2 regions of the Pelagibacterium nitratireducens genome follow, and region 2 is predicted to be linked to the other one. Evidence: predicted binding sites of a transcription regulator. Region 2 holds the regulator's gene; the other holds the start of a gene.
What was found. The regulator HrcA, encoded in region 2, represses chaperone genes, less so after heat shock. The targets are predictions, from matches to a motif close to GTTAGCACTCNCNNNNNGNGAGTGCTAAC.

Region 1: groES (co-chaperone GroES) is a predicted target of HrcA. The motif match lies at 1,501-1,529, and genes of this name have one in related genera.

What each region holds. Positions count from the first base shown of each region.
Region 1 covers NZ_CP146275.1:2,853,794-2,869,440, reverse strand. The annotation lists gene groL (chaperonin GroEL) at 1-1,086, opposite strand, end outside; gene groES (co-chaperone GroES) at 1,165-1,455, opposite strand; gene V6617_RS14165 (glycosyltransferase family 2 protein) at 1,689-2,801, shown strand; gene V6617_RS14160 (glycosyltransferase family 39 protein) at 2,806-4,335, shown strand; gene V6617_RS14155 (sigma-54 dependent transcriptional regulator) at 4,364-5,776, opposite strand; gene V6617_RS14150 (EAL domain-containing protein) at 5,938-7,161, shown strand; gene V6617_RS14145 (TIGR01459 family HAD-type hydrolase) at 7,302-8,165, shown strand; gene V6617_RS14140 (class I SAM-dependent methyltransferase) at 8,263-8,934, shown strand; gene V6617_RS14135 (bifunctional riboflavin kinase/FAD synthetase) at 9,043-10,038, shown strand; gene ileS (isoleucine--tRNA ligase) at 10,213-13,188, shown strand; gene lspA (signal peptidase II) at 13,197-13,667, shown strand; gene V6617_RS14120 (hypothetical protein) at 13,792-14,358, shown strand; gene V6617_RS14115 (pseudouridine synthase) at 14,446-15,647, shown strand, end outside.
Region 2 covers NZ_CP146275.1:52,951-68,597, reverse strand. The annotation lists gene V6617_RS00310 (AI-2E family transporter) at 1-836, shown strand, start outside; gene V6617_RS00305 (2,3-bisphosphoglycerate-dependent phosphoglycerate mutase) at 933-1,547, opposite strand; gene dapB (4-hydroxy-tetrahydrodipicolinate reductase) at 1,596-2,402, opposite strand; gene pyrF (orotidine-5'-phosphate decarboxylase) at 2,415-3,101, opposite strand; gene V6617_RS00290 (NADPH-dependent FMN reductase) at 3,173-3,724, opposite strand; gene dnaJ (molecular chaperone DnaJ) at 3,845-4,969, opposite strand; gene dnaK (molecular chaperone DnaK) at 5,242-7,155, opposite strand; gene grpE (nucleotide exchange factor GrpE) at 7,355-7,984, opposite strand; gene hrcA (heat-inducible transcriptional repressor HrcA) at 8,098-9,186, opposite strand; gene rph (ribonuclease PH) at 9,419-10,138, shown strand; gene rdgB (RdgB/HAM1 family non-canonical purine NTP pyrophosphatase) at 10,135-10,767, shown strand; gene hemW (radical SAM family heme chaperone HemW) at 10,764-11,915, shown strand; gene V6617_RS00250 (penicillin-binding protein activator) at 11,912-13,135, opposite strand; gene rsmI (16S rRNA (cytidine(1402)-2'-O)-methyltransferase) at 13,288-14,172, shown strand; gene V6617_RS00240 (YraN family protein) at 14,141-14,527, shown strand; gene gshB (glutathione synthase) at 14,551-15,492, shown strand; gene V6617_RS00230 (MarC family protein) at 15,564-15,647, shown strand, end outside.

The DNA.
Region 1 (15,647 bases), 890 kb from region 2:
CTTGTCGTAATCGGACGAGGTTTCTTCGATCTGCGCCTTGATCTGGTTGACACGGCCTTCGATGTCGTCCTTGGAGCCCGAACCATCGACGATGGTGGTGTTTTCCTTGGTGATCTCGACGCGCTTGGCGGTGCCCAGCATGTCGGTGGTCACATTCTCGAGCTTGATGCCGAGGTCTTCGGAAATCACCTGGCCACCGGTCAGGATGGCGATGTCTTCGAGCATGGCCTTGCGGCGATCGCCGAAGCCCGGTGCCTTGACGGCAGCGACCTTGAGACCGCCACGCAGACGGTTGACCACGAGAGTGGCAAGCGCTTCGCCTTCAACGTCTTCTGCAATGATGAGCAGCGGACGGTTGGACTGAACCACGCTTTCGAGAACGGGCAGCAGAGCCTGCAGGTTCGAAAGCTTCTTTTCGTGCAGCAGGATGAGCGGATCGTCGAGCTGAGCGACCATCTTTTCGGTGTTGGTCACGAAATAGGGCGAAAGGTAACCGCGGTCGAACTGCATGCCTTCGACGACATCGAGTTCGGTTTCTGCGGTCTTGGCTTCCTCGACGGTGATGACACCCTCGTTGCCGACCTTCTGCATGGCGTTGGCGATCATGTCGCCGATGGCCTTTTCGCCATTGGCCGAAATCGTGCCGACCTGGGCGACTTCGCTGGTGTTGGAGATCTTGACGGCTTTCGAGGCCAGGTTCGAGATCACTTCGGTCACGGCCAGGTCGATGCCGCGCTTGAGATCCATCGGGTTCATGCCGGCAGCGACGGCCTTGACGCCTTCGTTGACGATCGACTGAGCCAGAACGGTCGAAGTCGTGGTGCCGTCGCCGGCGATGTCATTGGTCTTGGAGGCCACGGTGCGCAACATCTGGGCGCCCATGTTTTCGAACTTGTCTTCGAGTTCGATTTCCTTGGCAACGGTCACGCCGTCCTTGGTGATGCGCGGTGCGCCGAACGACTTTTCGATGACCACGTTGCGGCCCTTGGGACCGAGCGTCACCTTGACCGCATTGGCCAGAATGTTGACGCCGCGCAGCATCTTGTCGCGGGCTTCGGTCGAGAATTTGACTTCTTTGGCAGCCATTTAATTCTGCTCCTTGCAAAAAATGAAAAAGGGCATCCGAAGGTTTTGGGGGCGCTTCCAACCGGAAGCGCGTCCGGATTAACCTTCGATCACGCCCATGATGTCGGACTCTTTCATGATCAGCAGGTCTTCGCCGCCAACCTTGACTTCGGTGCCGCTCCACTTGCCAAACAAGACGCGGTCGCCTTCCTTGACGTCGAGCGGAACGACCTTGCCATTGTCGTCGCGGGCTCCGGCGCCGACGGAAACGATAACGCCCTCGGAGGGTTTTTCCTTGGCGGTGTCTGGAATGATGATGCCGCCAGCGGTCTTGGATTCGCTGTCGACGCGGCGGACCACAACGCGGTCATGCAGGGGACGGAAGCTCATAGTCGCTCCTTTGGAACGTGAAGTTGAGATGCAATTTCCTCCGCTATTAGCACTCTAACGTCGGGAGTGCTAGCAGCATATGGTGCAGATAGGAGAGGGGGGTGCGGGAGTCAAGAATGCCGCACGCAAAAAATTTTGCATCGCGGACAGGGGCTTGTTATGCCGTTGCGCGATTTGCATGCCAGCCGTTCATGCGGACATAAAAAGACGAGACGATGACAGAATTGGAAAATATGTCCGCACGAGATTGGATTCCGCCGACCCTGTCGGTCATCGTCCCCACCTTCAATGAACGCGACAACATTGCCCCGCTCATCGAAAAGCTCGAGGCGGCGCTGGCAGGCATCAGCTTTGAAGTCATCATCGTCGATGACAACAGCCCGGACGGCACCGCCGATCTGGCCAAGCAGATCGCAGCGCAAAAGCCCCATGTCAGATGTATTCACCGTATCGGTCGGCGCGGCCTGTCATCGGCCTGCATCGAAGGCATGGCATCCTCGGCGGCAGAATTTGTGGCCGTGATCGATGCCGACCATCAGCACGACGAAACGATTCTGACCCAGATGCTCGACCAGGCCCGCGCCGGGGCCGACATTGTCGTTGGCTCACGCTACACGGGGGAGGGCAGTTCCCAGGATGGTTTTTCCGCCAGCCGTCAGAAGGGGTCCGAACTGGCAACCCGGCTTTCGGGCATTCTCACCGGCAAGGCCCTGTCCGATCCGATGAGCGGCTTTTTCCTGCTGCGCCGGTCGCTGTTCAATGAAATCGTCCCGCGCCTGTCGCGCGAAGGCTTCAAGATCCTGCTCGACATCATCGCCACGGGCAACCGCCAACTGGGGCGCAAGCTGACGATCACCGAGGTGCCCTACACCTTCCGCCCGCGTTTTGCCGGCGAAAGCAAGATGAGCGCCCTGGTCGTCGCCCAGTTTCTCGGGCTCATCGTGTCGCAGATTTCCCGTGGCATCCTGCCCACCAGCTTTCTTCTGTTTTCGCTGGTCGGGGCGTCGGGCGTTGTGGTGCATCTTTCGGTGCTGACATTTGTCTTCGAAGTTCTCGACTTCAACTTCGCCAACAGCCAGTTGGCGGCAACGTTGGTGGCCATGACCACCAACTACCTGCTCAACAACGAATTGACCTACGCCGACAAGAAACTGACGGGCTCTCGCTTCTGGACCGGGCTGCTCAGTTTCTATCTGGTCTGCAGCTTCGGCACGCTCGCCAATGTCTCGGTGGCCAGCGTGCTGTTTGAAACCCACATGGCCAACTTCATCGTCGCCGGGGTGGCCGGGGCGGTGATGAGCGTGGTCTTCAACTACGCGGTCACCCGCATTTTTACCTGGCGGTGAACCCATGACCTTGCGTGATCGCATCGGCCCCTTCTCGCCCGCTCAGGCCACTCTGATCCTCATCGCCGTCACTCTGGTCCTGCGCATGATCGGTGGCGCGGTGGTCGGCTGGGGCACGGGAGAGGCCTATTATCTTGCCTCGGCCCGCCAGTTTCACCTGAGCTATTTCGACCAGCCGCCTGTCTCGCTCTGGACCATCTGGGCAACGCTGCAATTGACCGGATCGGACAACCTGCTGATCATCCGGCTGCCTTTCATCGTGATGTTCGCTGTCTCGACCTGGCTGGTCTTTGACATTGTCCGGCGCATCCATTCCCCGCTCGGCGGCTTTTTTGCAGCACTGATCGTCAATGCCTGCGTGCTGTTTTCACTCTCTGTCGGCTCATGGACACAGCCCGATGCCCCCATGGTCTTGTTCTGGCTCGCAACGATCCGCGTTCTGATCGAGATATTCTTCGGCAAGGGCGCCCAGCGGCCGTTTCTCTATTGGAGCCTTGCCGGGCTATTTCTCGGGCTGACATTCCTTTCGAAATATCACGCGGTCTTCCTCGTGGCCGGCACCGGCCTGTTCATTCTCGCCAATTCCACCCAGCGCCGCTGGCTCACCCATCGTGCGCCATGGCTGGCTCTGCTGATCGCTCTGGCCATCTTCTCGCCCGTCCTGGTCTGGAACGCGCAGAACGATTGGGTATCCTTCGGCTTCCAGGGGGGCAGGGCGCTGGCCGAATCCGGTTTGCGCTGGGACGGATTGATCCGCATGATCTGGGGGCAGCTCCTTTACATGGTTCCCTGGCTGGCGCTGCCCGCGCTTTATGTTGGCGTTCGTGCCCTGGGCGCGGGGGCTCGCGGACAGTTTCCCTCGGGCGCCGAACCGGGGGCGGCGGCGCTCTTTGCCTATATCGGCTGGCCGGTCGTCATCTTTTTCACAATCGTTGCGCTGTGGTCAGACACCCAGTTCCATTTCCATTGGCAGGCACCGGGCTATCTGATGCTGTTCATGCTCATGGGCGCCTGGGCAGCCGATCGGGACGGCAAGGCCGTCCGCGCCTGGCTGTTCGGCTCGGCCATCGCCACGCTGGTCATTCTTTCGCTGCTCGTGTCCCACGCCGCAACCGGATGGGCTCGCGCCGTGTTCCCGGGCGATTGGGAAGACCCGACGGCACTGCAACTGCCATGGACCGAACTGGGCGAGGCGCTCGATGAACTTGGCGCCTTCGGGCAGGGCGAACTGTTCGTCGCCGGCACCAACTGGATCGATTGCGGCTACATCGACACGCAGGTCTCGGGCCGCTTGCCATTGGCCTGTTTCGGCAGCGATCCCCGCAATCTCGAATTCAATTTCGACAGGCAGGCCCACACCGGCTGGAACGCCTATATCGTTGCCCAGACCCCCAACGCCGATCGTGTGCCCAACGTCCATTCGGACAGCTTTGAGAGCATCGAACATCTCGGAACCATATCCATTGAGCGCAATGGTGTAATAGAGTTGGGCAATATCCAGCTCTATTACGCTCAGGGGTACAGACCCCGGTAAGAAAGACCGCCGCTCGCGTTGTAAGCTGCTACGCCGCTCCCGCCCGCTCCCAGCCCAGCCGCTTGCGGTAGATCGTCGAGGGGCTGATCTCCAGCGCCGCGGCGGCGCGGGCGATGTTGCCGCCGAATGCGCCAAGCGCGTCCTCGATGATCTTTTGCTCCTGCTGCCACATGGGCAGGATATCGGGCACCGATCCATTCGAGAGCACGGCAACCTCAAAGGCATCACGCGATTCGATATCGGCCGCCAGCGCCATCTGAGCCGTCACCATGCCGCCATCGAACATCACGACGATCCGGCGCACCAGATTTTGCAGCTGGCGCACATTGCCCGGCCATTCGCGCGCCACGAACAGATTGGCGACATCGGGAGCAAATCCGGCAAAACCCTTGCCTTCTTCCTTGGAGAATGTCGCAAGAAAGCTCTGCGCCAGCGGCATGATATCGCCCGGCCTTTGCCGCAGGGGCGGCAGGTGGATGGGCAGCACATGCAGGCGATAGAACAGATCTTCGCGGAATTTCTTTTCGCTGACCAGTTGCATCGGATTGCGGTTGGTCGCGCAGATCACCCGCACATCGACCGGCCGGGACACCGATTCTCCCACCCGCGTAATTGTCCCGGTCTGCAAGAACCGCAGGAGCTTGGACTGCAGGGCGAGGTCCATTTCCCCGACTTCGTCGAGAAACAGCGTGCCGCCATCGGCCATCTCGATGGCGCCCTTGCGGTCCTCATGGGCGCCCGTATACGAGCCCTTGACCGCCCCGAACACCTCGGACTCCATCAATTCGCGCGGAATCGCGCCGGCATTGATGGCAATGAACCGTTTTTTGGCGCGCGGGCTGCGCTTGTGCAGCGCTTCGGCCGTCACTTCCTTGCCCGTCCCGCTTTCTCCGGTGATGAACACCGGGGCCGCCGAGGGCGCAATCCGTTGGATCTGGTCGTAAATCGCCTGCATCTGCGGCGTTGTCCCCACAAATCCTTCAAAGTCGGGGCGCTGTTCGGCCAGTGTGTCGCACACCATGGCCCGCGCCTTGCCGTGGCGCTGGCCCAACTCGCCCAGCCGGGAGGCCAGAACCGGCCCCGAGACCGGCAATGGCAGATAGTCATGGGCTCCCGCCCGCATGGCCGCCACCGCAAGCGAAACCGATCCGCCATCGGACAGCGCGATGATGAGCGCCCCATCGGACGCATTTGCCAGCGCACCGAACGCGGCTTCCTCATCGCCCGCAAACCCGTCCAGGCTCTCGGTTTCCGCCAAAATGACATCGAAACGTTCCGTCTTGAGGCTGCGCAGCGCCTGCGGGCCGCTCGAACAGTGGACGAGCGTGATCCCGTGGCCCCATTGGCCAAAAATGGCGGACATGGTCGCACGCGCTCTCTCGGGCGAGCGTTCGATCAGCAACAGATTCACATCTGCGTCCGACGGGGTTCCATCACGCATCAGGCGGCTACTCCTTGCCAGATGAAGGCTGAACTCGATGAGCCATTATCAATCCATTAGGGTAAACAAAGGGTTGGCACCCCCGCTTTTTAGTCGCCAGAGGGAGTGGTAAACCTTTAAATGAAAGCCGAATTTGATTCCCGCAGGGGGCATGGAGCCGGGTGCAAAATCTGGTGCTGATCTTTATCGGGGTTTGCGGCGTCGCCATTGGCGCAGCGGCCTATTTTGCCCTCGGCCTCACCCCCATTGAAGCCGGGCTGCTGGCGCTTGTCATCATGCTGGGCGGCGCCATGCTCGAGGAGCGCAATGCCCGCCGCCGCGCCTTCCGTCGCCTCGAACAGGGCGTTGAGGAAATGGGGCGCCTTCTCGCCACCGACGCCAAGGCCGGCCAGGTTCTCAGCCAGCGCGTCAACGCCCTTGTCGATCTCGAGCTCGGCTCGCGCCTCGACGTGATCGAAGCCGACATGAGCGTTCTGGGCACCGTGGTCCGTCAGGTGGCCGAAGCGGTATCCGATCTCGAAACCGCTCAGGCCGCCTCCGCACCGGCCCTCAAAGACGACCGTGCTACAGGCTCGGGCCCCGAACCCCGCCGCGTGCCCACCATTGCCCTCGATGACGTCAAGCGCGCCCTCGACGAGGGCCGCCTGATCCACCACGCCCGCCCCATCCTCACGCTCCCCCAGCGCAAAATTCACGCTTTCGACATGGTGCCGCGCCTGCAGATCGATGGCCGCCAGCTTGTCGATCCGCCCCAATACATGCCCGTCCCCACCGGCGAGGGCACCGTGGTTCTCCGCCGCATCGACCGGCTCTGCGCCGAGGAGGCCATCCGCATCGTCCGCCGGGCGCGTTTGAGCGGCGATCCGGTCCGCCTGCTCGTCGATGTTTCCCCCGCAAGCCTGGGCGACAAGCCGGCGCTCGATCAGACCTTGAGCCTTCTTGCCGCCAACCGCGCCGTCAATTCCGATATCGTCTTTGCCCTCGATTACGAGGAATGGACCGGCCTGTCGCGGCCCCAGTCGGATGGTCTGGCAACCCTCGTGCAGCAGGGGGTGTTCGTCGCCCTGCGCAATGCGACGACGCTGCGCCTCGATTTTGGCGGCCTTGCCGAAAAAGGGGTGCGCTACATCGAAACCAGCGCCCACACCTTCCTCAAGACACCCGCCGCGCTCACCGATTTCCATTCATCCGACATCAATGACTATATAAAGCGCTTCGGCATCAATCTCGTCGTCACCGACCTTGAGAGCGAGAGCGAGATCCTTGCCCTGCTCGATGATGGCATAAAGCTTGCGCAAGGCCCCGTGATGGGCGAAACCGGACCCCTGCGGCCCGATCTGCGCGACGATGGCGATGACGATCTGCGCCAGGCTGCGGCGCGATAACACAGCGCTTCCAGGATAAGTGGGCACCACTTATCCGGTTCGGAAGCGCGACCGAACACCCGAGCGCTTCCAGGATAAGTGGGCACCACTTATTCGGTTCGGAAGCGCGACCGAACAAAAGACTTGAGCCAAGGAAACCCATGCCCGCTCTCACCGGCCCCACTCCCGGTCTTTCCAGCCTCGCCACACGCTATGGCGCTGTGCTGTCCGACGTCTGGGGCGTGCTGCACAATGGCGTCACCCCGCACTGGGGTGCCGTCGAGGCGCTCAGCCAATTCCGCGCCGGCGGTGGCCGCGTCGTGCTCATCACCAATGCGCCCCGGCCCGGCGCCTCGATCATCGCCCAGCTCGACGCCATGAATATCCCGCGCGATGCCTATGACGCGCTCGTCTCTTCTGGCGATGCCACCCGCACATTGCTGGAGAACTGGCGCGGCCGCACCGTCGCCCGGGTCGGCCCGGCCGTCGATGATGTCTTGTTCGAAGGCCTCGATCTCACCTTCGGCTCCGATGAGGAAGCGACCGCCGTCGCCGTCACCGATCTCGATACCGATGACGACACCCCCGCCGATTATGCGGACCGCATGGCCATCTGGAAGGCCCGCAATCTGCCCCTGATCTGCGCCAACCCCGACAAGGTGGTCGAGGAGGGGGATCGTATAGTTTACTGCGGCGGCGCGCTGGCCGATGCCTATGAGGACATCGGCGGCCGGGTGATGATGGCCGGCAAGCCCTATAACCCCATCTATGAGCAGACCAAGGCTTTGGCCGACGAGGCCGCCGGTCAGCGCTTCGAGAAAAGCCAGATTCTGGCCATCGGCGATTCCGTGCGCACCGACGCGATGGGCGCCGCCCAGTTCGGCATCGACCTTCTGTTCATCACCGGCTCGATCCACGCCGCCGAACTCGATGCCTTCAACGATCCTCCGGCCCGAAGGGTCGCCGATTTCGTCTCGGTCTCCCGCGCCAACATGGTCGGCTTCATGCCCCGGCTGGTCTGGTAGCGCCCGGAGGGCTTCCAGGAAGAAGCCTGTCCTCGACTCGATCGGGGATGGGTTCCACTTTTCCGGTTCGGAAGCGCGACAACATAAGGTCTAGAGCATGGCGCGATTCCAAGAAGAGCGGCAGGCCCTGGATATAGACGCGTGCGGCTTTATCAAGGATAGACTGCCCGTCGCTCCGGTGCCGGGGCTTCCCGATATCCGGCTTCACCTTGCCGTCCCCCAGAGCGGGGTCTGGACGCTGGCGCGCGACGGCGTGCCGCCCTATTGGGCGTGGTTTTGGCCCGGTGGGCTGGTTTTGGCCCGCCACATCATGGCCAATCCCGATATCGTCGCGGGCCGTACCGTCCTCGATCTGGGCACAGGCTCGGGCCTTGTCGCCATCGCGGCAGCCCTGAGCGGGGCCGACAGGATCGTGGCCTGCGATACCGATGCAAATGCCATCGCCGCCGTTGCGCTCAACGCCGCCCTCAATTCGGTAACGGTCCAGACCCAACACGCCGATCTCCTCGATGGCCCCGTACCCGAGGCCGAAATCGTCCTGGTCGGCGATCTTTTCTACGAAAGCACGCTGGCCGGACGCGTCGTGGCCTTTCTCGACCGCTGCCTTGCCGCACATTGCCGGATCTATGTCGGAGACATCGGCCGCGAGCATCTGCCGCGCGATCGCATGCAGGCCCTCGGCTCCTATCCGCTGGTCGATTTTGGCGAACCCGCGACGGCAGAACCGCGCCCCGCGCAGGTCTGGCGCTATATTGGCGCAAGGACCTGATCCTGCGCTCTTGCAATCGCACCCACAAAGAGGCAGTTTCCGCCCGACTTTGCGTGGCCTCACCCAACTCTTCCGTCAAAAAAGCGCGACGAAACGATCCAGACCAATATGACCGCAGGCAAAAATTTCGCCCGACTCGATGGCCTTTCCGCCGTCCCATCCGCCCTTAAGGGTGGTGTGGTGGCCATTGGCAATTTCGATGGTTGCCATCGCGGCCATCAGCAGGTCTTCGCCGCCGCCCGTGCCATGGCGGAAAAAAAGGGCGTGCCGGCGCTGGTCCTGACCTTCGAGCCGCACCCGCGCGACGTCTTCGCGCCGCAGCCCTTTCTGTATCGGCTGACCCATGCCGATCAAAAAGCCGCGCTCATCGAGGCGCTGGGCTTTGATGCCGTTGCCTTCATGGAATTTTCCCGCGATCTGGCATCCGTCGAGGCAAGCGATTTCGTCGCACGCTACCTGCTCGAAGCGCTCGAGGTCTCCGGGGTTGTCGTTGGCGCCGATTTCCATTTCGGCAAGGGCAGGGCGGGTACGCCCGATTTCCTTGTCGCGCAGGGCGAAGAGCACGGCTTTTCGGTCGAGATCTGCGCCATGCTCGATGATGGCACCGAGCCCGTATCGTCCTCGCGCGTCCGCGATGCGCTTGCCGGCGGCGATGTCGAAACCGCCAACAATCTTCTGGGCTATCACCATTTCTTTTCCGGAACGGTCATCGAAGGCGACAAGCGCGGCCGTGAACTGGGCTACCCGACCGCCAACATGGCCGTGCCCCAGACCTTCGGTCTGGCGCAGGGCGTCTATGCCGTCAAAATACGGCTCGATGGCGAAATGTTCGATGGCGTCGCCGCCTATGGCAAACCGATGTTTGACAACGCCCGGCCGCCGTTTGAGACCTTCATTTTCGATTTCGACCGCACCATCTATGGCAAGACCCTCGACATCGCCTTGCTCGGCTTCATCCGGGGCCAGATGACGTTTGATGGTCTCGCCCCGCTTATAGAACGGATGGACAAGGACACGGCGACGGCGCGAATTATCACCGCCCAGGCACGCCCGCTCTCCGAGCTGGACGCCGCCCTGGGCTTTGTCGATGGGTCTTTCGGCTAAATCTCGTTGGTTGCAGCACTCTCACTTGTCATCCTGGCCCCGAGCCGGGATCCAGTACACTCAGAGGCCGTGATCGCCCCGCACCTTGCCGCGCCGCCAAACCCATTGGCAATCCTCCGCCACCGCTGTTAAAAGCGGTCCCGATCTCATGACTGAAGATTTCCGCGAGTTCTTATGACCGACACGCAACAAGGCGCGACAACCGAACGCGACTATTCAAACACCCTGTTCCTGCCCCGGACCGATTTCCCCATGCGGGCCGGCCTTCCCCAGCGTGAGCCCGAATGGCTCAAGCGCTGGGAGGATATGGACCTCTATAAGATGCTGCGCGAGCAGAGCCGTGATCGTGAAAAATTCACGCTCCACGATGGCCCTCCCTACGCCAACGGCAACATCCATATCGGCCACGCGCTCAACAAGACATTGAAGGATCTTGTGTCCCGCTCCATGCAGATGCTGGGCTATAATTCCGCCTATGTGCCGGGCTGGGACTGCCACGGCCTGCCCATCGAATGGAAGATCGAGGAACAATACCGCGCCAAGGGCCTCAACAAGGACGAAGTGCCGGTCAACGAGTTCCGCGCCGAATGCCGCACCTTTGCCGAGCACTGGGTCGACGTCCAGCGCGAAGAATTCAAGCGCCTCGGCATCAATGGCGATTGGGCCAACCCCTATCTCACCATGAGCTTCGACGCCGAAGCCACCATCGCGTCCGAACTGATGAAAGTCGCCGCCTCCGGCCAGCTTTATCGCGGCTCCAAGCCCGTGATGTGGTCGGTCGTCGAACGCACAGCGCTCGCCGAAGCCGAGATCGAATACCAGGATTATGAGAGCGACGCGATCTGGGTGAAATTTCCGGTGGCTACTGGAATGACTTACGATGCAGGCCTTAATTTGGTCGGTGCATCCGTCGTCATCTGGACCACCACCCCGTGGACGATCCCCGGCAATCGCGCCGTCTCCTATTCCTCGCGCATCGCCTACGGCCTTTATGAAGTGGAGTCCGCCGAGAACGATTTTGGCCCCCAGCCCGGCGAAAAGCTGATCTTTGCCGACAACCTCGCCGAAGAAAGCGCGACAAAGGCAAAACTCACCTTCAAACGCCTGGCCGACGTCACCGCGGATGAGCTTGGCGCCACGACCCTGCACCATCCGTTGCGCGGTTTCGGTGGCGGCTACGATTTCCTCGTGCCCATGCTCGACGGCGACCACGTCACCGACGATGCCGGCACCGGCTTTGTCCACACCGCCCCCGGCCACGGTGCTGACGACTTTGAAATCTGGATGGCCGAGGGCCGCGCCATCGCCGCAAAGGGCATCGACACGACGATCCCCTTCACCGTCGACGACGCCGGTTTTTACACCAAGGACGCCTCCGGCTTCGGCCCCGACGCCGAAGGCGGTCCCGCACGCGTCATTGACGACAAGGGCAAGAAGGGCGACGCCAATCAGCGCGTCATCACCGCCCTCATCGCCGCAAACAATCTCTTCGCGCGCGGTCGGCTCAAGCACCAGTACCCCCATTCATGGCGCTCGAAAAAACCCATCATCTTCCGCAACACCCCCCAATGGTTCGTCTATATGGACAAGGACCTTGGCAAGGGAGCGGACGACACCCTACGCACCCGCGCCCTTTCTGCCATCGACGCCACAAAGTTCGTTCCCGCCGCCGGCCAGAACCGCCTGCGCTCGATGATCGCCGATCGCCCCGATTGGGTGCTTTCGCGCCAGCGCGCCTGGGGTGTGCCGATCACCGTTTTCGTCAATTCTGACACCGGCGAAATCCTCAAAAACGATGCCGTCAACGCCCGCATCATTGCCGCCTTCAACGCCGAGGGCGCCGACGCCTGGTTTGCCGAAGACGCCAAACAGCGCTTCCTCGGCAATGATGTCGCAGACCTGGAAAACTGGACCAAGGTCACCGACATTCTCGACGTCTGGTTTGACTCGGGCTCGACCCATGCCTTCGTTCTGCGCAACAGGGAAAAATGGCCGGACCTGAAATTCCCCGCCTCCATGTATCTCGAAGGCTCCGACCAGCATCGCGGCTGGTTCCATTCCTCGCTGCTCGAAAGCTGCGCCACCAACGGCTTTGCCCCCTATGAATCTGTCCTGACCCATGGCTTCACCATGGACAGCAAGGGCTTCAAGATGAGCAAGTCCGTGGGCAACACCATTGCTCCCCAGGACATCATCAAGAAGTTCGGCGCCGACATCCTGCGCCTTTGGGCCGCGACCATCGATTACGCCGAAGATCACCGCATTGGCGATGAGATCCTCGCCAACACCGTCGAGATGTATCGCAAGATGCGCAATTCCTTCCGCTGGCTTCTGGGCAACCTTGCCCATTACAAGCCCGAGGAAGCGGTGGCCTATGCCGACATGCCCGAGCTCGAAAAACTCATCCTGCACCGCCTCGCTGTGCTCGATGGCGAGGTCCGCGCCGGCTACAAGGCCTATGACTACAAGCGCGTGGTCAACACCATCGCCAATTTCATGAACCTCGAACTCTCGGCGTTCTATTTCGACATCCGCAAGGACGCGCTCTATTGCGATCCGATCTCATCGGAAAAGCGCAAGGCAGCCCTGACCGTCCTCGACCAGCTCTATTCATGCCTCACCGCATGGCTGGCCCCGGTGCTGGTCTTTACCATGGAAGAAGTCTGGCTCGAGCGGAACCCGGGCGACGCCTCCTCGGTCCACGCCCGCACCTTCCCCGAAGTGCCCTCCGAATGGCGCGACGACGCGCTGGCGGCAAAATGGGCAAAGATCCGTGCCGTGCGTCGGGTGGTGACTGGAGCGCTCGAAATCGAGCGCAAGAACAAGGTGATCGGCTCCTCGCTCGAGGCCGCGCCCATCGTTGCCATCACCGATCCCGAACTTGCCAAAGCGGTTGAAACTCACGATCTCGCCGAATTGTGCATTGTGTCGGCAATTTCCACTCAACTCCATGCATTTTCGAGCCAACAATTCTTTAGTTTGGACGAGGTGCCGGGGGTCCAGGTGGCCTTCGCGAGAGCAGAGGGAACCCGTTGCGCCCGCTCATGGAAGGTCTCGCCGGAGGTCGGTTCGGACCCCGAATACCCCGATCTGACCCCCCGCGACGCCCAGGCCATGCGCGAGCGGGCGGCCGCAGGGTTAAGCGTATGAATTTCTTGATGAAACCATCGGTCCTGTGGAGCTTTTTCCTCGGCCTGGACGTCCTGATTTTCGACCGCTTGCACAAGTATTTTCAGGTCGATATGGCCGGCTGGACAGGCGGCGAAGTCATTGAAGTGGCGCCATTTTTCGACTACACGCTCGTCTGGAACACCGGCATTTCCTACGGTCTCATGGGCGGCATGACCCCGGAAATGTTGTTGCTTATCATGGGGTTGGCCATGGTCGCGCTGGCCTGGTGGTGGGTAAAGGAAGACTCTCTTCTCACCCGCATCGGCATCGCCCTCGCCATCGGCGGCGCCCTCTCCAACGCCATTGACCGCGTGGTTTACGGCGCGGTCGCCGATTTTTTCTCGCTGAGCTTTTTCCCCTATGTTTTCAACATCGCGGACATGGCCATTACCACAGGCGTCATCGCTCTCATCATCGACGTCCTCCGCCCCCGGCCCGAACCGGAATCGAAATCGTAAATCGGCCAAATTCTGGCCTTACGCCCGCCAATGGGCTATAACCCCACGAAAATAAGGGATCATCAGGGTGGTCGAGGCGTCTATGGGTACGGTTGTAACGAGTAGGAACAGGACTAAGCGCCTGTTGCGTCTGACATTTCTCGCTGTTGCAGCAGCCTCGGCGCTCGCGGCCTGCACCACCGTCGAGGGCACCAATGCGCTCACCGATCCGCTGACGTTTGAGCGCGAAGTGATGCGCTCGACGCTGCAGGGCGTGGGTATCGTGCCGCGTGAGGAAAAACCGATGGTTTCGGGTGAGCGCAGCCCGCTTGTGCTCCCGGCCTCGGGCGCAACGCCACCGCCCCCCAGCCAGTCGACAGCAGTCATTCCCGAGGATTCGGGCGCCGTGACCATCGACACCACCGGCCTGACCACCGCCGATCTTGAGGCGCTGCGGACTGGACGCGTGCTGTCATCGGGCGCCACCTCGGGCCGACCGCTGACCGAACCCGAAGCCCGCCAGCTCGCTGCGCGCATGGCGGCCTATCGCAATGCCCAGGGCTTGACCGAGCGCAACATCTATCTGCCGCCCGAACAGTATTTCCAGACAGTGGCGGGCCAGCAACTTATATGCGAGGCGGCCAATGGTGACCTTGTCACCCTGTCCGATCCCCGCTGTCCGCCCGATGTGCGCGCCGCAGCCTCACGCTGATTTCGCGCGCAGTACCAAAAAATGCTCAAGGCGGGGCCATTGGCCTCGCTTTGTCTTTATAGCTCCAGATCGAAAGAAGACGCTCCAATGAGCGATAAAGCCCCACCCCCCTCCGGCGAGCGCCTCGCCAAGGTCATCGCCCGCGCAGGAGTCTGTTCGCGCCGCGATGCCGAAGCCTGGATCACCGCCGGCCGCATCGCGGTCAACGGCAGCCCGGTCAAGACCCCCGCCTTCAATGTCGTCGAAAGCGATACGATCGCCGTCGATGGAAAGCCTTTGGCTCGCAAGCAGGCAACTCAGCTTTGGCTGTACCACAAGCCCGCCGGCCTCATGGTCACCGAAAAGGATCCCGAGGGCCGCGCGACGGTCTTTTCCGAGTTCGAAAAGCTCGGCCTGCCGCGCGTGCTGACCGTCGGACGGCTCGATTATAACACCGAGGGCCTATTGCTACTGACCAATGACGGCGGCCTCAAGCGCACGCTCGAATTGCCAGCAACCGGCTGGGTGCGACGTTACCGCGTTCGTGCCTTCGGCTCCGTGACTCAGGAACAGCTCGACACCCTTGCAAACGGCACGACAGTCGAAGGCGTCGACTACGGACCCATCGAAGCAGCGCTCGACAGCACCAGTGGATCCAATGTCTGGATCACGATGAGCCTGCGCGAGGGCAAGAACCGTGAGGTTCGCAACGTCCTCGGCGCCCTCGGGCTTGAGGTCAACCGGCTGATCCGCCTCTCCTATGGCCCGTTCCAGCTTGGTGATCTGCCGACCGGCTCGGTCGAAAAGGTCAAGACGCGCATTCTCCAGGATCAGCTGGGCAAGCGGCTGGCCGAAAGTGCGGGAGCCGATTTTGACTCGCCCATAGCCGAGGAGCCCAATCAGCCGCGCCGCCGCTCCCCCCAGCGCGAAAGCCAGCCCACCGAGCGCGACCGCTTCGGCGGCCTGCGTAAGCGTCCCGATTTCAAGCGCCCAGAGCGGCGCGAGGAAGCGCCCCGCACCGTACACTTTGACGACGGTCGTCCCTCCCAGAGCTTTGTTCCGTCCGGCGGAGACCGCAAGGGCAAGCGCAACGAGGGTGGCTTCGGCGACAGGCCCCGACGCGATGACGCTGGTACAAAGCGATTCGACAGGGGAGAAAAATCCTTTGGTGATCGTCCTCAGCGTCCCGGCGGCAAGTCGTTCGCCAAAGGCCCCCGCGATGCCGGAAGTGGCGGTGACCGCCCTTTCCGCAAGGATGCCGATCGCCCGCCGCGCCGGGAATCGGCCGGAGGCGACCGCCCGTTTAACAA
Region 2 (15,647 bases):
CCCTGATTTTTGTCGTGGTGCTCGTCATTGTCGCCGCGATTGGCGGCGGGGTGACCATTGTCACCCAGTTCGATGCGCTTTCAAGAGCATTGGCCGAGGCCTGGGACATGGTGGCGAGCCAGCTCAACGATTGGGGTCTGCCGGTGGCGCGCACCTTTGATGTCACCGACATCGTCGAAGCCATTCCCGAACCCCAGACGATCTTTGGCGGGGCCGGTGCCGTGCTGGGCACCGGGTTTGGTTTGCTCTCCAATATGGTGATCGTCTTTCTCACAGGGATATTCCTTGCCATCGATCCCAAACGCTATCGCGACGGGCTTGCCATCCTGCTGCCCATCGAGGCACGCCCGCGGGCGCGTGAGGTGCTGGCCAAGGCCGGCACGACGCTACAGCATTGGCTGGTCGGCCAGTTGGCGCTGATGGCCATCGTCGGAGGTCTGACAACGGTCCTGCTTTTAGTGATGGGCGTGTCTTATGGGCTAACGCTCGGTCTGATCGCGGGGCTTCTCAACTTCATCCCCTTTGTCGGGCCGATACTTGCCTTCGTTCCCATCGGTCTGTCGATGATCGGCCAGGACTGGACGACGGCACTGATCGTTCTGGGCGGCTATACCCTGATCCAGCAGTTCGATGCCAATGTCACAACCCCGCTGATCCAGGATCGGGTGGTCAATCTCGCCCCGGCCCTGACCATCATCTTCCTGCTGTTCATGGGCGTGGCCCTCGGGCCGCTCGGGGTGGCGCTGGGCACACCCCTGCTTGCGGCGCTGCGCGTGCTGGTGCTTGAACTTTATGTCCGTGACGTTCTGGGCGATACGCCCGAAAAGGTCGACTAGAGCCAAGGATTTGATTCAATCAAATCCTTGGCTCTAAGCCCTTGTTTTGTCGCGTGTCCGAACCGCAAAACCGCTTCCACTTTTGCTGGACACGCTTTAAAGCTCTTCGGTCGAAACCCGGTCGCCGCTCTCGTCGATCCCGTAAACGATGGGCGCCCCGGTGGCGATTTCGCGCTTGAGGATCGCTTCTTCGTCGAGCCCTTCAAGTTTCATGACAAGCGCCCGCAGCGAATTGCCATGCGCCGTGACCAGAACGGTCTTGCCGGCCTTGAGCAGCGGCGCGATCTCGGCTTCGTAATAGGGCAGAACCCGCGCCGCGGTGTCTTTGAGGCTTTCGCCGCCCGGCGGGGGCACGTCATAGGAGCGGCGCCAGATATGGACCTGCTCCTCGCCCCATTTTTCCCGCGCATCGTCCTTGTTGAGCCCCGAAAGGTCGCCATAGTCACGCTCGTTGAGCTTGTGACTGCGCACGATGGTGAGATCGGTGATCCCCATTTCCTCGAGCATCAGGTCGAGCGTGCGCTGGGCGCGGCTCAGCGCGGATGTGAAATAGGCGTCCGGCACGATCCCGCGTGCCTTGAGCGCCTGTCCGGCTTTTTTGGCTTCCTCGATCCCCAGATCGGTCAGCCCGGGATTCTTCCAGCCGGTGAACAGGTTTTTCAAATTCCATTCGCTCTGGCCATGGCGAACGAGGATCAGCGTGCCGGTCATAAATCAGTCCTTGTCATTGAGCGTGTTCGATAACGCGGTCATTACAGATCAAAGGCCGAGCACATCGGCCATGGAATAAAGGCCCGCCGGCTGTTCTGCGGCCCACAGCGCAGCCCGAAGCGCTCCATCGGCAAACAGCGTCCGGTCGCGCGCAGAATGGGACAGGGTGATGGTTTCGGCCATCGATGAAAACAAAACCGAATGCTCGCCCACGATGCCGCCGCCGCGCAATGTGGCAAAGCCGATGGAGCCGGGCTCGCGCGCGCCGGTGTGCCCGTCGCGCACCTTGACCGAATGATCGGCCAGATCGATGTCGCGCCCCTCGGCCGCCGCCTCGCCCAGAAGCAGCGCTGTGCCCGAAGGCGCGTCCACCTTGTGGCGGTGGTGCATTTCAAGGATCTCGATGTCGAAATCGATGTCGAGGCTCGCCGCTGTCTTTTTGACCAATGCGGCCAGAAGGTTCACCCCAAGGCTCATATTGCCCGATTTGACGATCCGCGCGCCCTCGCGCCCTGCCCTGGCGATCGCTGCATCGTCCTCGGGCGAACACCCTGTTGTCCCTATGATATGGACCAGCTTGCGCTCTGCGGCCCGGCGGGCCAGCGCGACGCTCAATTGCGGCGCCGTGAAATCGATGATGGCATCGACATGGTCGGCGATATCGAGTGGCGTGTCCCCGATAGCAACGCCCAGCGGTTCGAGCCCCACAAGGCTGCCGGCATCCTTGCCCAAAACGCTCGAATTGTCCCGGTCGGCAGCCGCTGTGAGCGTCATGCCGGCATGGGCCGCGACGGCGCGGATAACCGTCTGTCCCATGCGCCCGCCCGCGCCCACAACTCCGATCTTCAGTGGCATGCTGTTTTCCCCTTACGCCGCCTGCATTTCGGCCAGCACCGCCTGCGCGCTCTGGCGCGGGCTGGGTGCGGCAACAATGGGCCGCGCCACAACAAGATGGGATGCGCCCGCCGCCAGCGCATCGGTCGGTGTCATCACACGCTTCTGGTCGCCCCTCTCCGCCCCGGCAGGTCGGATACCGGGGGTCACCACGGCCATGTCGGGCCCGACGATCTCACGCACCGCCCGCGCCTCGAAGGCCGAGGCCACGACGCCGCCCATGCCCGCATCGCGTGCCTGGCGCGCCCGACGTGCCACGAGCTCGGCAACCGAAACGCCATAGCCGGCATCATCGAGATCGGCCTGATCCATCGAGGTGAGGACGGTGACGCCCAGCAGGCAGAGCGACGACCCTTCGGCTGCCTTGACTGCAGCCGCCATCGCCTTGGGATAGGCATGGAGCGTGAGCATGGTCGCGCCGGTTTCGGCAATGGCCGCGACGCCCTTTGCAATCGTGTTGTCGATATCGAGGAGCTTGAGGTCGAAAAACACGCGCTTGCCGGCCTTGAGCAATTCCTTGCCCACGATCAGCCCGTCGCCGCCATAGAAAAGCTGATAGCCGATCTTGTAGAAATCGACGATGCCATCGAGCCGGGAAATCATGTCCTCGGCTTCACGGCGTGTCCCGACATCGAGCCCGACAATCAGGTCACCGGCCATTCCATGTCTCCGCGTGCTTTGGTGTATCAAGGCTCGATGCCATGAGTTGGGCCCGAGCGCAAGCTCCGGCTCTAAATCCCGCCTCGTGAAAAATGGGTGAGTTCTTTGACCAGCTGGTCGATCTTGGTGCTGACCCCCGATTCTGCCACCGAGCCGTCCTCGGCGAAAGCGCTCGAAGCCGGACCGACGCCGAGCAGGGTCGGCACGACCAGCGCGCCGATCTTGGAGAGCGAATCACGCAAATGGCTCTGGGCCCATATGGTCCCGTGACGCCCCGAGGACACCCCGCCGATCCCGAACACCGCATGCCGGAAGGGCGAAGGCTTTTGCCGGGAAAGCCATGCGATCGTGTTGACGACCAGCGGCGGCAGCCCGCCATTGTATTCGGGCGTGGCGATAAACACGATGTCGTGGGATCGGAACAGATCGGCCAGTTGTCCTGCGGCCTCGGGCACATTGTCAGGCTCGAGATCCTGATTGAAAACCGGCATCTCGAAATCTTTGAGCGTGATCGAATTGACCGCGACCCCGGCTTCGCTGAGCTTTGCGTCCACCGCGTCCTGAAGCGTCTTGTTGACCGATCCGGCGCGGATCGAGCCGCAAAGGGTAAGGGCGCTAGCCATTGGTGTCTCCTTGTTGATGGGCGGCAGTTAAGCGGGCCATTTGGATCGCCGCAACCGCTCACATACAAAAAGCCCTCCGCAACGCGAAGGGCTTTTGAAAAAAGGTCCAGCCAACCGACGTCAGTGGAACATTGTCTTGAGCTTGTCGAAAAACCCTTCCGAACCCGGCGAGGTGTCGCGGTTGGAAAGCGTTTCGAATTCTTCGAGCAGTTCGCGCTGCCGCTTTGAGAGCTTTTGCGGGGTTTCCACCTCGAGCTGGACGTAAAGGTCACCAACCTGCTGGCTGCGCAGCACCGGCATGCCCTTGCCCTTGAGCCGCACGCGCTGGCCGGGCTGGGTGCCTTCGTTGACCTTGACCTTGGCACGGCTGCCTTCGAGCGTCGGCACTTCGAACTCGCCGCCCAAGGCCGCTGTGATCATCGAAATGGGCACCTTGGCGAAAAGATCGGCGCCGTCGCGCTGGAACAGCTGGTGCGGTCTGACTGAAACGAAGATGTAGAGATCGCCGGCCGGTCCGCCGCGCAATCCCGCCTCGCCTTCCCCACCCAGACGAATGCGCGTGCCGTCCTCGATTCCCTTGGGAACATCGACCGAGAGCGTGCGCGAGGTTTGACGGCGGCCTTGCCCGTGGCAGTCGGTGCAGGGCTGGTCCATGGTTTCCCCGCGCCCGTGGCATTGGGGGCAGGTCTGCTGGATGGTAAAGAATCCTTGCGCTGCGCGCACCTTGCCGTGCCCGCCGCACATGCGGCAGGTTGAAAACCCGGTGCCCGGCTTGGCGCCCGTCCCCTCGCACGTCTCGCACCCGATCAGGGATGGCACGTCGATATCGACAGTGGTGCCCGCAAAGGCGTCTTCGAGGGTGATTTCGAGATTGTAGCGCAGATCCGAGCCGCGCTGGCGGCCGTCGCGGGAACGCTGGCCGCGTGCGCCGCCCATGAATTCCCCGAAAATGTCCTCGAAAATATCGGACATCGAGGAGGAAAAATCATTCCCGAACCCCTGGGCACCGCCACCGCCGCCATTGAAAGCCGCGTGGCCAAACCGGTCATAGGCCGCGCGCTTTTGCGGGTCCTTGAGCGTGTCGTAGGCTTCGGAAACTTCCTTGAACTTGTGCTCGGCCTCGGTGTCCCCCGGATTGCGATCCGGGTGATACTGCATGGCCAGCTTGCGATAGGCGGATTTGAGCCCGGCGGCGTCACAGGTTTTTTCGACCCCGAGCACGGAATAGAAATCGGCTTTGCTCATGAGATTAGTTTATCCCCGTGTCACGGCAGGGGCAGAAAATGGACGGATGCAAGATCATCTCTTGTGCCAAACCAACCGTTCTTGTCATGACGCATCTCTCTTGGGACCGGCAACGGCCAGAACCCGTCGTGCGCTTAGGTAATCATCGTTGCTGCCTGTTACCATAGGCAGCGGCGAAAAGACCAGCGCTCACCGGTGATTCACGTGAAACTGGCGCCCGGAAATAACAGTGCCGCCCGAAGGCGGCACTGATCGGTTTCAGGGCAAAGGTTTTAGGCCGACTTCTTGTCGTCGTCGTCCTTGACCTCTTCGAAGTCGGCATCGACAACGTCTTCGTCATCCTTGGCCGCATCGCCGGCCGCGGCGGCTTCGGCTTCGTCCTGACTGGCCTTGTACATGGCCTCGCCAAGCTTCATCGAAGCCTGGGCCAAAGCAGCGGCCTTTTCCTTGATCGCTTCGGGGTCGTCGCCCTCGAGCGCGGTCCTGGTGTCGGCGATGGCGGTTTCGATCTCGGTCTTGATCTCGGGCGAAACCTTGTCCCCATGCTCCTTGAGCGAGGATTCGGTCGAATGCACGAGGCTTTCGGCCTGGTTTTTCGCTTCCACCACTTCGCGGCGCTTCTTGTCGGCCTCGGCATTGGTCTCGGCATCCTTGACCATCTGCTCGATATCGGCGTCCGACAGACCGCCCGAAGCCTGGATGCGGATCTGCTGCTCCTTGCCCGTGCCCTTGTCTTTCGCCGAAACATTGACGATGCCGTTGGCGTCGATGTCGAAGGTCACTTCGACCTGCGGCACGCCGCGCGGCGCCGAGGGAATACCGACCAGGTCGAACTGGCCAAGCATCTTGTTGTCGGCCGCCATTTCACGCTCACCCTGGAAAACCCGGATGGTCACGGCCGACTGGTTGTCTTCGGCGGTCGAGAACACCTGGCTCTTCTTGGTCGGGATCGTCGTGTTGCGGTCGATCAGGCGGGTAAATACGCCACCAAGCGTCTCGATACCCAGCGAAAGCGGGGTCACGTCGAGCAGCAGAACGTCTTTCACATCGCCCTGCAGAACGCCGGCCTGAATGGCGGCGCCCATGGCAACCACTTCGTCGGGGTTCACGCCCTTGTGGGGCTCCTTGCCAAAGAAGTTTTTCACCTCTTCCTGCACCTTGGGCATGCGGGTCATGCCGCCGACCAGAACGACCTCGTCGATCTCGCCAGCCGAAATCCCGGCATCCTTGAGCGCGGCGCGGCACGGATCAATGGTGCGCTTGATCAGATCTTCAACGATCGATTCGAACTTGGCGCGGGTCAGCTTGAGCTGCAAATGCTTGGGGCCCGAAGCATCGGCCGTGATGAAGGGCAGGTTGACTTCGGTCTGGGAAGCCGACGAAAGCTCGATCTTGGCCTTTTCGGCAGCTTCCTTGAGCCGCTGCAGCGCCAACTTGTCGCCGCGCAGATCGATGCCCTGCTCTTTCTTGAACTCGTCAGCGAGGTAATCGACAAGGCGCATGTCGAAATCTTCACCGCCAAGGAACGTGTCGCCATTGGTCGATTTAACTTCGAAAACACCGTCGCCGATCTCGAGGATCGAGATGTCGAACGTGCCGCCGCCAAGGTCATAAACAGCGATCGTGCCGGATTCTTTCTTGTCCAGCCCGTAGGCCAGCGCGGCAGCGGTCGGCTCGTTGATGATGCGGAGCACCTCGAGCCCGGCGATCTTGCCGGCGTCCTTGGTGGCCTGGCGCTGGCTGTCGTTGAAATAGGCCGGAACCGTGATGACGGCCTGCGTCACCGGCTCGCCGAGATAGCTCTCTGCGGTTTCCTTCATCTTGCCCAGGATCATGGCGGAGACTTCGGACGGAGACGATTTCTTCCCATCCGCTTCCACCCACGCATCGCCATTGTCAGCCTTGACGATCTTGTAGGGCACAAGGCCCTTGTCCTTGGTGACCATCGGGTCTTCGAACCGGCGCCCGATCAGGCGCTTGACGGCAAACAGCGTACCCTCGGGGTTGGTCACGGCCTGACGCTTGGCCGGCTGGCCCACGAGGCGTTCGCCATCGTTCGAAAAGGCCACCATCGAGGGCGTGGTGCGCGCGCCTTCGGCGTTCTCGATCACTTTAGGAGTTTTGCCGTCCATGACGGCGACGCACGAATTGGTCGTGCCCAGGTCAATACCGATTACTTTTCCCATTCCGAAACCTCATTTCTCGAGCGAGTCCTAAATTTGGCCCTGACCCCTCAACGCGCCCATTCACGTTGCGGCATCGCATTGATCGGTCGTGCCGGACCCCTCTGGGGGATGGATTTGGCCCGGTTTCCCGGGCTTGCTGGCTATATAAGGAGGGGGGGAGGGCCCTTCAAGCACGCCCCCCGCTTTGCATCAAATTTTGTCAGGCCGATGTGTCGAGCCCTTCACCGGGTTCGGCGTCGGGTTTGGGGGCCGGTTTGTTGCCGCCCTTGGCGACTCCCACCATGGCCGGGCGCAACACGCGCTCGCCGATGGCGTATCCGGTCTGGACCACCTGAACCACAGTGCCCTCGGGCACCGAGGCATCGGGCACCTCAAACATGGCCTGATGGCGGTGGGGATCGAACTTTTCGCCCTCCGCCACGATCGGTGTCACGCCGTTCTTTTGCAAGAGCCGCTGCATTTCGCGCTCGGTCATCTCGATCCCTTCGATCAGGGATTTGAGTGTCCCGTCGGCGTTTTCCCGCAATTCGGCGGGAATGACCATAAGGGCACGCGAGAGATTGTCGGTGGCCACCAGCATGTCGCGGGCAAACCCGGCAATGGCATAAGAGCGCGTGTCGGAAACTTCACGCTCGGTGCGCTTGCGCAGATTGTCCATTTCAGCGGCGGTGCGCAGCACCTGGTCACGCAGCTGGTCCTTTTCGGCCTCGAGCTGGGCAATGCGCTCTTCAGCCGTCGGCTCGGTGGAAACCGCCTCGGCCTCTTCGGCGTCGGGGCGCGGATCGATTTCGTCGTTCGGCTCTGGCGTCGTGTTGTCGTCGCTCATCATTGCTCTTTCAACGATTGGGGAAATTAAGCTTGGCTGCCATATCGGCCAAGGGCGGAAATTTTTCAAGCCTCGTGGCGAAAAGCCGACAAATCAAAGCTCGAGCCTGACAGGCCTTAAAGCTCGCCCTTTCGCGAAATCAGCTTTGAAACCACATGCGCCGTGTAATCGACCACCGGCACGATGCGCGCATAATTGAGCCGTGTCGGCCCGATAACCCCCAGCACCCCCACAACCTTGTCATTGGCGTCCTTGTAGGGCGAAAGCACGACCGACGAGCCCGAGAGCGAAAACAGCTTGTTTTCCGAACCGATAAAGATGCGCACCCCCTGGGCGGTTTCCGCATCGTTCAACAGATCGATCAACCCCTGCTTGGTTTCGATCTCGTCGAACAATTGGCGCACCCGGGCCAGATCGTCGGACGCCATCGTGTCATCGATCAGGTTGGCCCGGCCCCGCACGATCAGCGTCGGAGCGGACGTATCGGCCTCGATCATCGAGGCGAGCCCGGAATCCACAAGCCGTTGCGCGATGGCATCGAGTTCGGCGCGCTGGTTTTCCGATTGCTGGCGGATCGAATCGCGCGCCTGCTGCAGCGTCTTGCCCACGATATGATGGGCGAGAAAATTGGACGCCTGGGTCAGGGCGCTCGCCGTCAGCCCCGGCGGCAGGGCGATGATGCGGTTTTCGACCTGTCCGTCTTCTCCCACAAGAATAGCCATGGCCCGCTCAGGATCGAGCCGGACGAATTCGACATGCTTGAGCACCATGTCCGCCTTTGCGGCAATGACCATGCCCGCGCCGTGCGAAAGGCCTGAAAGCAGGGCGCTCGCTTCGTTGAGCAGGTCCTCGACCCGTCCCGACCGGCTTCCACCCGAAACGGTGCGCGAGATCTGGTCGCGCTCGGTTTCGTCCACGGCCCCCACTTCGAGCATGGCGTCGACGAAAAACCGCAACCCCTCCTGGGTGGGAGCCCGCCCCGCCGAAGTGTGCGGCGCGGCAATCAGGCCCAGCTCCTCGAGATCGGCCATCACATTGCGCACCGAGGCCGGGGAAAGCTGCATGTCGAGCATCTTGGAAATGGCCCGCGACCCGATGGGTTCGCCGGTTTCCAGATAACGCTCGACCAGCCGCCGGAAGATGTCCTGACTGCGTGTCGAAAGGGCCTCTAAAAATTCTGACGAATTTATCGTGTTTCTGTCCATATTCACCATTCCGGAGCGCGGTCAGAAAAAGTTGCAGGTTTTTTCGGTTCGACCGCGCGACCCACTCAAGATGCCATGCCGTGGCGCCGCAAGCTGTCTTTGTTTCGATTGCCATTAACTAAGTAGGAGAAAACCAGGGTACCGCCAAGTGAGGCGCGCTTGTTCCGGCCTTCTCGAACGGTTAAGAGGCTGGTAACCATATCAGCCAACAGACACCGGGAAGACAGTTTTTATGCGGCCAAGCGGACGGGCAAGCGATCAGATGCGCGATGTAACAATTGAACGGGGCGTCGCGCCGCAGGCGGAGGGCTCGTGCCTCGTTGCATTCGGGCGCACCCGCGTTCTGTGCACCGCCAGCGTCGAGACCTCGCTTCCGCCCTGGCGGCGCGGACAGGGTCTTGGTTGGGTGACGGCCGAATACGGCATGCTGCCCCGTGCCACCGGCTCGCGCACCCGCCGCGAGGCGACCGCGGGCAAACAATCGGGCCGCACCCAGGAGATCCAGCGTCTGATCGGGCGCTCCCTGCGTGCCGTTGTCGACATGCAGGCTTTGGGCGAAAACCAGATCGTTCTCGACTGCGACGTGCTTGAAGCCGATGGCGGCACGCGCACAGCGTCGATCACCGGCGCCTTTGTTGCGCTCTCGGAAGCGGTCTTCTGGATGAAGGAACGCTCGCTGTTGAAGGGCGATCCGATCCGCGACCATGTGGCTGCCGTCTCGTGCGGTGTCTATCGCGGCACCCCGGTGCTTGATCTCGATTATCTCGAAGACAGCGAGGCCGATACCGACGCCAATTTCGTTCTGACCGGCTCGGGCAAGTTCGTCGAGATCCAGGGGACGGCCGAAGCCGAGCCCTTTTCCACCCAGGAGCTGGCCGAACTGATCGGGCTTGCCCAGAAAGGCATCGCCGAACTGGTCGAACTCCAGCGCGCCGTGTTGGGGGCGTCATGACCATCAGGCTCAAGCGCGGCGACCGGTTGGTTCTGGCCACCCACAACAAGGGCAAGCTGGTCGAATTTCAGGACATGCTGAAAGACTTCGGCCTCGATATCGTCTCGGCCGGCGATCTGGGCCTGCCTGAGCCTGAAGAAACCGGCACCACATTCATCGAGAATGCGCGCCTCAAAGCCCATGCAGCCGCGAAAGCCACAGGCGAAATCGCCCTTTCCGACGATTCGGGCATTTCGGTCGACGCGCTCGACGGCCAGCCCGGGGTTTACACCGCAGACTGGGCCGGTGTGCCGCGCAATTTCACCAACGCCATGCAAAAGGTGCAGGATCTGCTCGTCGAAAAGGGCGCGACCGAGCCCAATCAACGCACGGCCCAGTTCAATGCCGTCCTCTGCCTCGCCCTGCCCGACGGTACCGACATGATTTTCGAGGGGCTGGCGCCCGGCATGCTGGTCTGGCCGCCCGTCGGGGATTCGGGGCACGGCTATGACCCCATGTTCAAGCCCGATGGATATGAGAAAACCTTCGGCCAGATGAGCGCCGAGGAAAAACATTCCTGGGCCCCTGGCAAGGAAGGCCTGTCCCATCGCGCCCGCGCCTTTGCCAAATTCGTGAAGGACGTGCTTTGAGCGCCAATAATGCATTCGGGATCTATATCCATTGGCCGTTCTGCGCGGCCAAATGTCCCTATTGCGACTTCAATTCCCATGTTCACCACGGCAAGTTCGACGAAGACAGCTTCGTTAGCGCTTATGTTAAAGAGATCGAGACCACCGCGCGGCGGGCGCCCGAGCGGCTGGTCGAATCGATATTTTTCGGCGGCGGCACGCCTTCGCTGATGAAGCCGGCTTCGGTCGGCACAATTCTTGATGCCATCGCTAAAAATTGGCAGGTCGCCGACACGGTCGAAATCACCCTAGAAGCCAACCCCACCTCGGTCGAAGCCGAGCGCTTCCGCGGGTATCGCGCCGCCGGGGTCAATCGCGTGTCTTTGGGCGTACAATCGCTGCGCCCCGAGCCGCTGGCCCGCCTGGGGCGGTTGCATTCGGTCGAGGATGCGGTGGCCGCCGTCCGTCTGGCGCAATCGATTTTCGATCGCTCGAGCTTTGATATCATCTATGCCCGCCCCGACCAGACGCTGGGCCAGTGGGAAGACGAGCTCACCGAGGCCCTGGCGCTCTCGGAAGGCCATCTCTCGCTCTACCAGCTCACCATCGAATCGGGCACGCGCTATTTTGACCTGTTCAACGCCGGCAAACTGAAAATGCCGTCGGAAGACCTTTCCGCCGACATGTTCGAAATGACCCAGGACTTGACGGCGTCCTACGGCCTTCCCGCCTATGAAATTTCCAACCACGCCCGCCCCGGGCAGGAAAGCCGGCATAACCTGATCTATTGGCGCTATGGCGAATATGCCGGCATCGGCCCGGGCGCCCATGGCCGGCTGATCATGGGCGGCGCCCGCCACGCCACGGCGGCGGAAAAAATGCCGTTCAAGTGGTGGGAAAAGGTCATCGAGACCGGCGATGGGCTGGTCACCGACGATACCCTGACCTGGGACGAGGAAGGCGACGAATATCTCGTCATGGGTCTGCGCCTGCGCGAGGGGATCGATCCGGCCCGCTATCAGGCCCTCGCCCGCCGCGCGCTCACCGCCACCCAGATCGATTTCCTCAAATCCATCGGCTTCATCGAAACCCTTCCCAATGGCCGCCTGCGGGTGACCGACAAGGGCTGGCCGGTGCTCGATGCGGTGGTGGCCGATCTGGCCGCCTAGCGAAATTCCGCCGCCGGCGGAATCCCCGCATCAACGCTCGCTCCGCCGCTCGAAGCCAGCGGCAGGCCGCCCAGCCGGGCTGCGTCGATGGTGACGGCGCCTTGCGCACCCACTTGCCGCATGACCAGCCCATATTCTCCGCGCCCGTCGAAATGGAGCCGGAACGGCCCGTCGCGCCCCGTGAACCCTGCTGGTGAAACCAGACCGGTCCCGTAAGGTGGCATTGCAAGGCTCAGGCTGGGCGTGTTGGCCAGCAGCACCGCCGAATAGGCCAGGGTCGTCAACTGATGCGGCTCGCCGCCGAACCGCGAACGATAGATCGGCGTCAGCGCCTCAAGCCCCGCCGGATCGATTGCCGGATAGACAGCGCCGGCCAGAAAGGGCTGGTTGAGAATGGCCGCGTCACCCTCCCAGTCCGCCGATCCCACGATCAGCACCCGCTCACGCGGCAATCGGGCCGCATCGAGCAATATGCCGAAACTGGGCGCCGTGGCGCGATCGGGAATATAGAGCGTATCGATCAGATTGGAGCGCATGGCCGGGGCGAGACGTTCGACGGCGGTTCGGGCCCGCGCTTCGCCATCGAACATTTCAATGGCAACGATCTGCATGCCGGCTTCTCCTGCCGCCAGTCGCAGAGCGTCGGCCTGAGCGTTGCCCAGTGGGGTATCGGGAATGATCGCGGCAATCGTGTTGCGGCCCTGTGCCCGTGCGTAGGTGAGGGCCCGCATGATCTCGGCTTCGGGCAATACGCTAAGCAGATAGACCCCATCGGTGGCCACGCTCGCAGTGGAGGAAAACCCGATCAGCGGGGTGTCGTAGGATTTGGCGATCGCGCCCGCCAGCCCGACGGCATCGGCGGTCAACGGACCCAGAATCAGTTCGGCCCCCTCGGCCAGCGCCTGCTGGGTCGCGGTGCGCGCCGTTTCCGGGCCGGGGCCTGAATCCTTGACCACAACATGAATGTGCTGGCCTCCGGTCCGGACGGTTTCGTCCATGGCCAGCCGCGCGCCATTGAGCATGGCCCGCCCGACCGCTCCCGTGTTGCCCGAAAGCGGCAGGATCAGTGCCACCCGCACAGGCCCGGTGCCGATGATTTCACCTTGCGCCGGCGCCAGCACCGGCCCGGCTGGAGCGGTGGGCTGGGCAAGGCCCGGGGCCGTCATGCCCGTCTGGCCCGTCGAGCAGGCGGCAACCGCCAGCAATAGGACAACGCTCAACAGTGCCCGTGTCCACATATGCTGCAACCCCACTCCCTTTCCCTGTGCCCCGCCGTAAATCCTGTCTCTGATTCGCGCCGGACAGAACCACCGCCCGCCTCGACAAACCCCCTTGCGATGGTAAAAGAAGGGCGTCAATCCAAGGGGCAAGCGTGAGCCAGGACAAATCCTACCAGATATCGGGCCACCGCGTCTTCGTTCAAAGCCCGGCGCCCGGCCTCTATCCGGTGGCCACCCCGATCGGCAATCTGCGCGACATCACTCTGCGCGCCCTCGATATACTGGCCGGAGCCGATCTCGTTTTATGCGAGGATACCCGTCATTCGGCCCGGCTGTTCGATGCCTATGGCATAAAAACCCCCCGCACCGCTCTGCACGAGCACAATGAACGCGCCCGCATCGACTCGATCCTCGATCAGATCGACCAAGGCAGGGCAATCGCCTTGATCTCGGACGCCGGAACCCCCTTGTTGTCCGATCCGGGCTTTCCCCTGGTCCGCGCGGCGCGCGAAGCCGGCATCGATATCTTTCCCGTGCCCGGCCCTTCGGCTCTTTTGGCTGCGCTCACCGGCGCGGGCCTGCCCACCGATTCCTTTGCGTTCTTCGGTTTTCTGCCTTCCAAGACCGGCCAGCGCACCAATGCGCTCTCCCCGCTCATCGCTCGCCCTGAAACGCTGGTGTTTTACGAATCGCCCCGCCGCCTCGGTGCGGCGCTGGCTGACATGGCCCAAACCCTTGGCCCCGAGAGGCAGGCGGTCGTGGCGCTCGAACTCACCAAGCGCTTCGAGCGCTTCGAAACCGGCACTTTGTCCGATCTGGCCGAAACCTTTGCCGAAGAGACCAAGGGCGAAGCCGTAATCCTGGTTGCCGGCTCGGACGGAACAGCACCACAGGCGGGTGGCGATTGGGAAGCGGCGCTGGACGAAGCGATGGCCCAGATGCCGCTACGCGCCGCCGTCGATCTGATCTCCGTCCAGTTCGGTCTCAAACGCAAACAGGTTTACGATGCCGCCCTCGCCCTCAAGGCCAAAGCCTGATCCGCGCCGCCGGGCCGAGCGCGCCGGGCGGTCGGCGGAAACGCTTGCGGGCTGGCTGCTGCGTCTCAAGCTCTACAGCATCGTTGCCACGCGCTACAAAACCCCGGTCGGCGAAATCGATATCGTTGCCAGAAGGGGCCGCACCGTGGTTTTCATCGAGGTCAAGCAGCGCTCGGGCAATGCCCTCGCCCGCGACCAGGCGCTCGCTTCGGTCAACACCGCCCGCATCGTGCGCTGCGCCGAATGGTTTCAGTCGTCCCACCCCGCCTATCAAATCTATGATTTCCGTTTCGACGTGATAACGCTTGCACCGGGACGCTGGCCGCACCATCTGGTCAATGCCTTTACCGCCTGACGCTTTTCTTTGAGGATCTTTTCATGTCCCTTTCCGTCGCCGTACAGATGGACCCCATCGACGCCATCAACCCGCCTGGCGATTCCAGCTTTGCTCTGATGCTCGAGGCACAGGCGCGCGGTCATACGCTGTCTTATTATACGCCCTCAACCCTCGCCCAGCGCGGCAGCACGGTGACGGCGCGCGTGCACAGGGTCAAAGTCGACGACAGGGAAAAGGGCCTCCACTTCAAGCTCGAAGACTGGCAGAAAACCGATCTCACCACGTTCGACGTGATCCTGCTGCGCCAGGACCCGCCCTTCGACATGAACTATATAACCACCACCCACATGCTCGAGCTGGTGCATCCCGAGACTTTGGTGGTCAATCACCCCAAGGAAGTGCGCAATGCGCCCGAAAAAATCCTCGTTACCAGCTTCCCTGAGCTGATGCCCGATACGCTGATCACGCGCGATGAAACCGAGATCCGCGATTTCCGCAAAGAGTTCGGCGATGTCATCCTAAAACCCCTGTTCGGCAATGGCGGTGCCGGCGTGTTCCGCATCCGCGAGGGCGATGAGAACCTCGGCTCGCTGCTGGAAATGTTCAACGCGAGCTTCCGTGAACCCTTCATGATCCAGCGCTATCTTCCCGATGTGCGCAAGGGCGACAAACGCATCATTCTGGTCGATGGCAAGCCGGTGGCCGGGCTCAACCGCATCCCCGCCGCGGGCGAATCGCGATCCAACATGCATGTGGGGGGGCGGCCCGAGCTTTCGGAGCTCACGGCGCGCGAGCATGAGATCTGCGAAATCATCGGCCCCGAACTCAAAAAGCGCGACCTGATCTTTGTCGGCATCGACGTGATCGGCGGCTATCTGACCGAAATCAACGTGACCTCCCCCACCGGCATCCGCGAGGTCAAGCGCTTCGGCGGTCCCGACATCGCGGTCATGGTCTGGGACGCCATCGAAAGCCGCCGGTAGTCAAGCGCTTCGGCCCCCGGTATGGTCGCCGCTGATTCACGTGGAACAGCGGCACATTGGGGGCCGGGACGATGTCGGGCAATTTTCTCGTGGCGTTTGCCACTTTCTTTGCGACGATCGGCGTTGCCGACATCGCCTTCATCTTCGCCGGACTG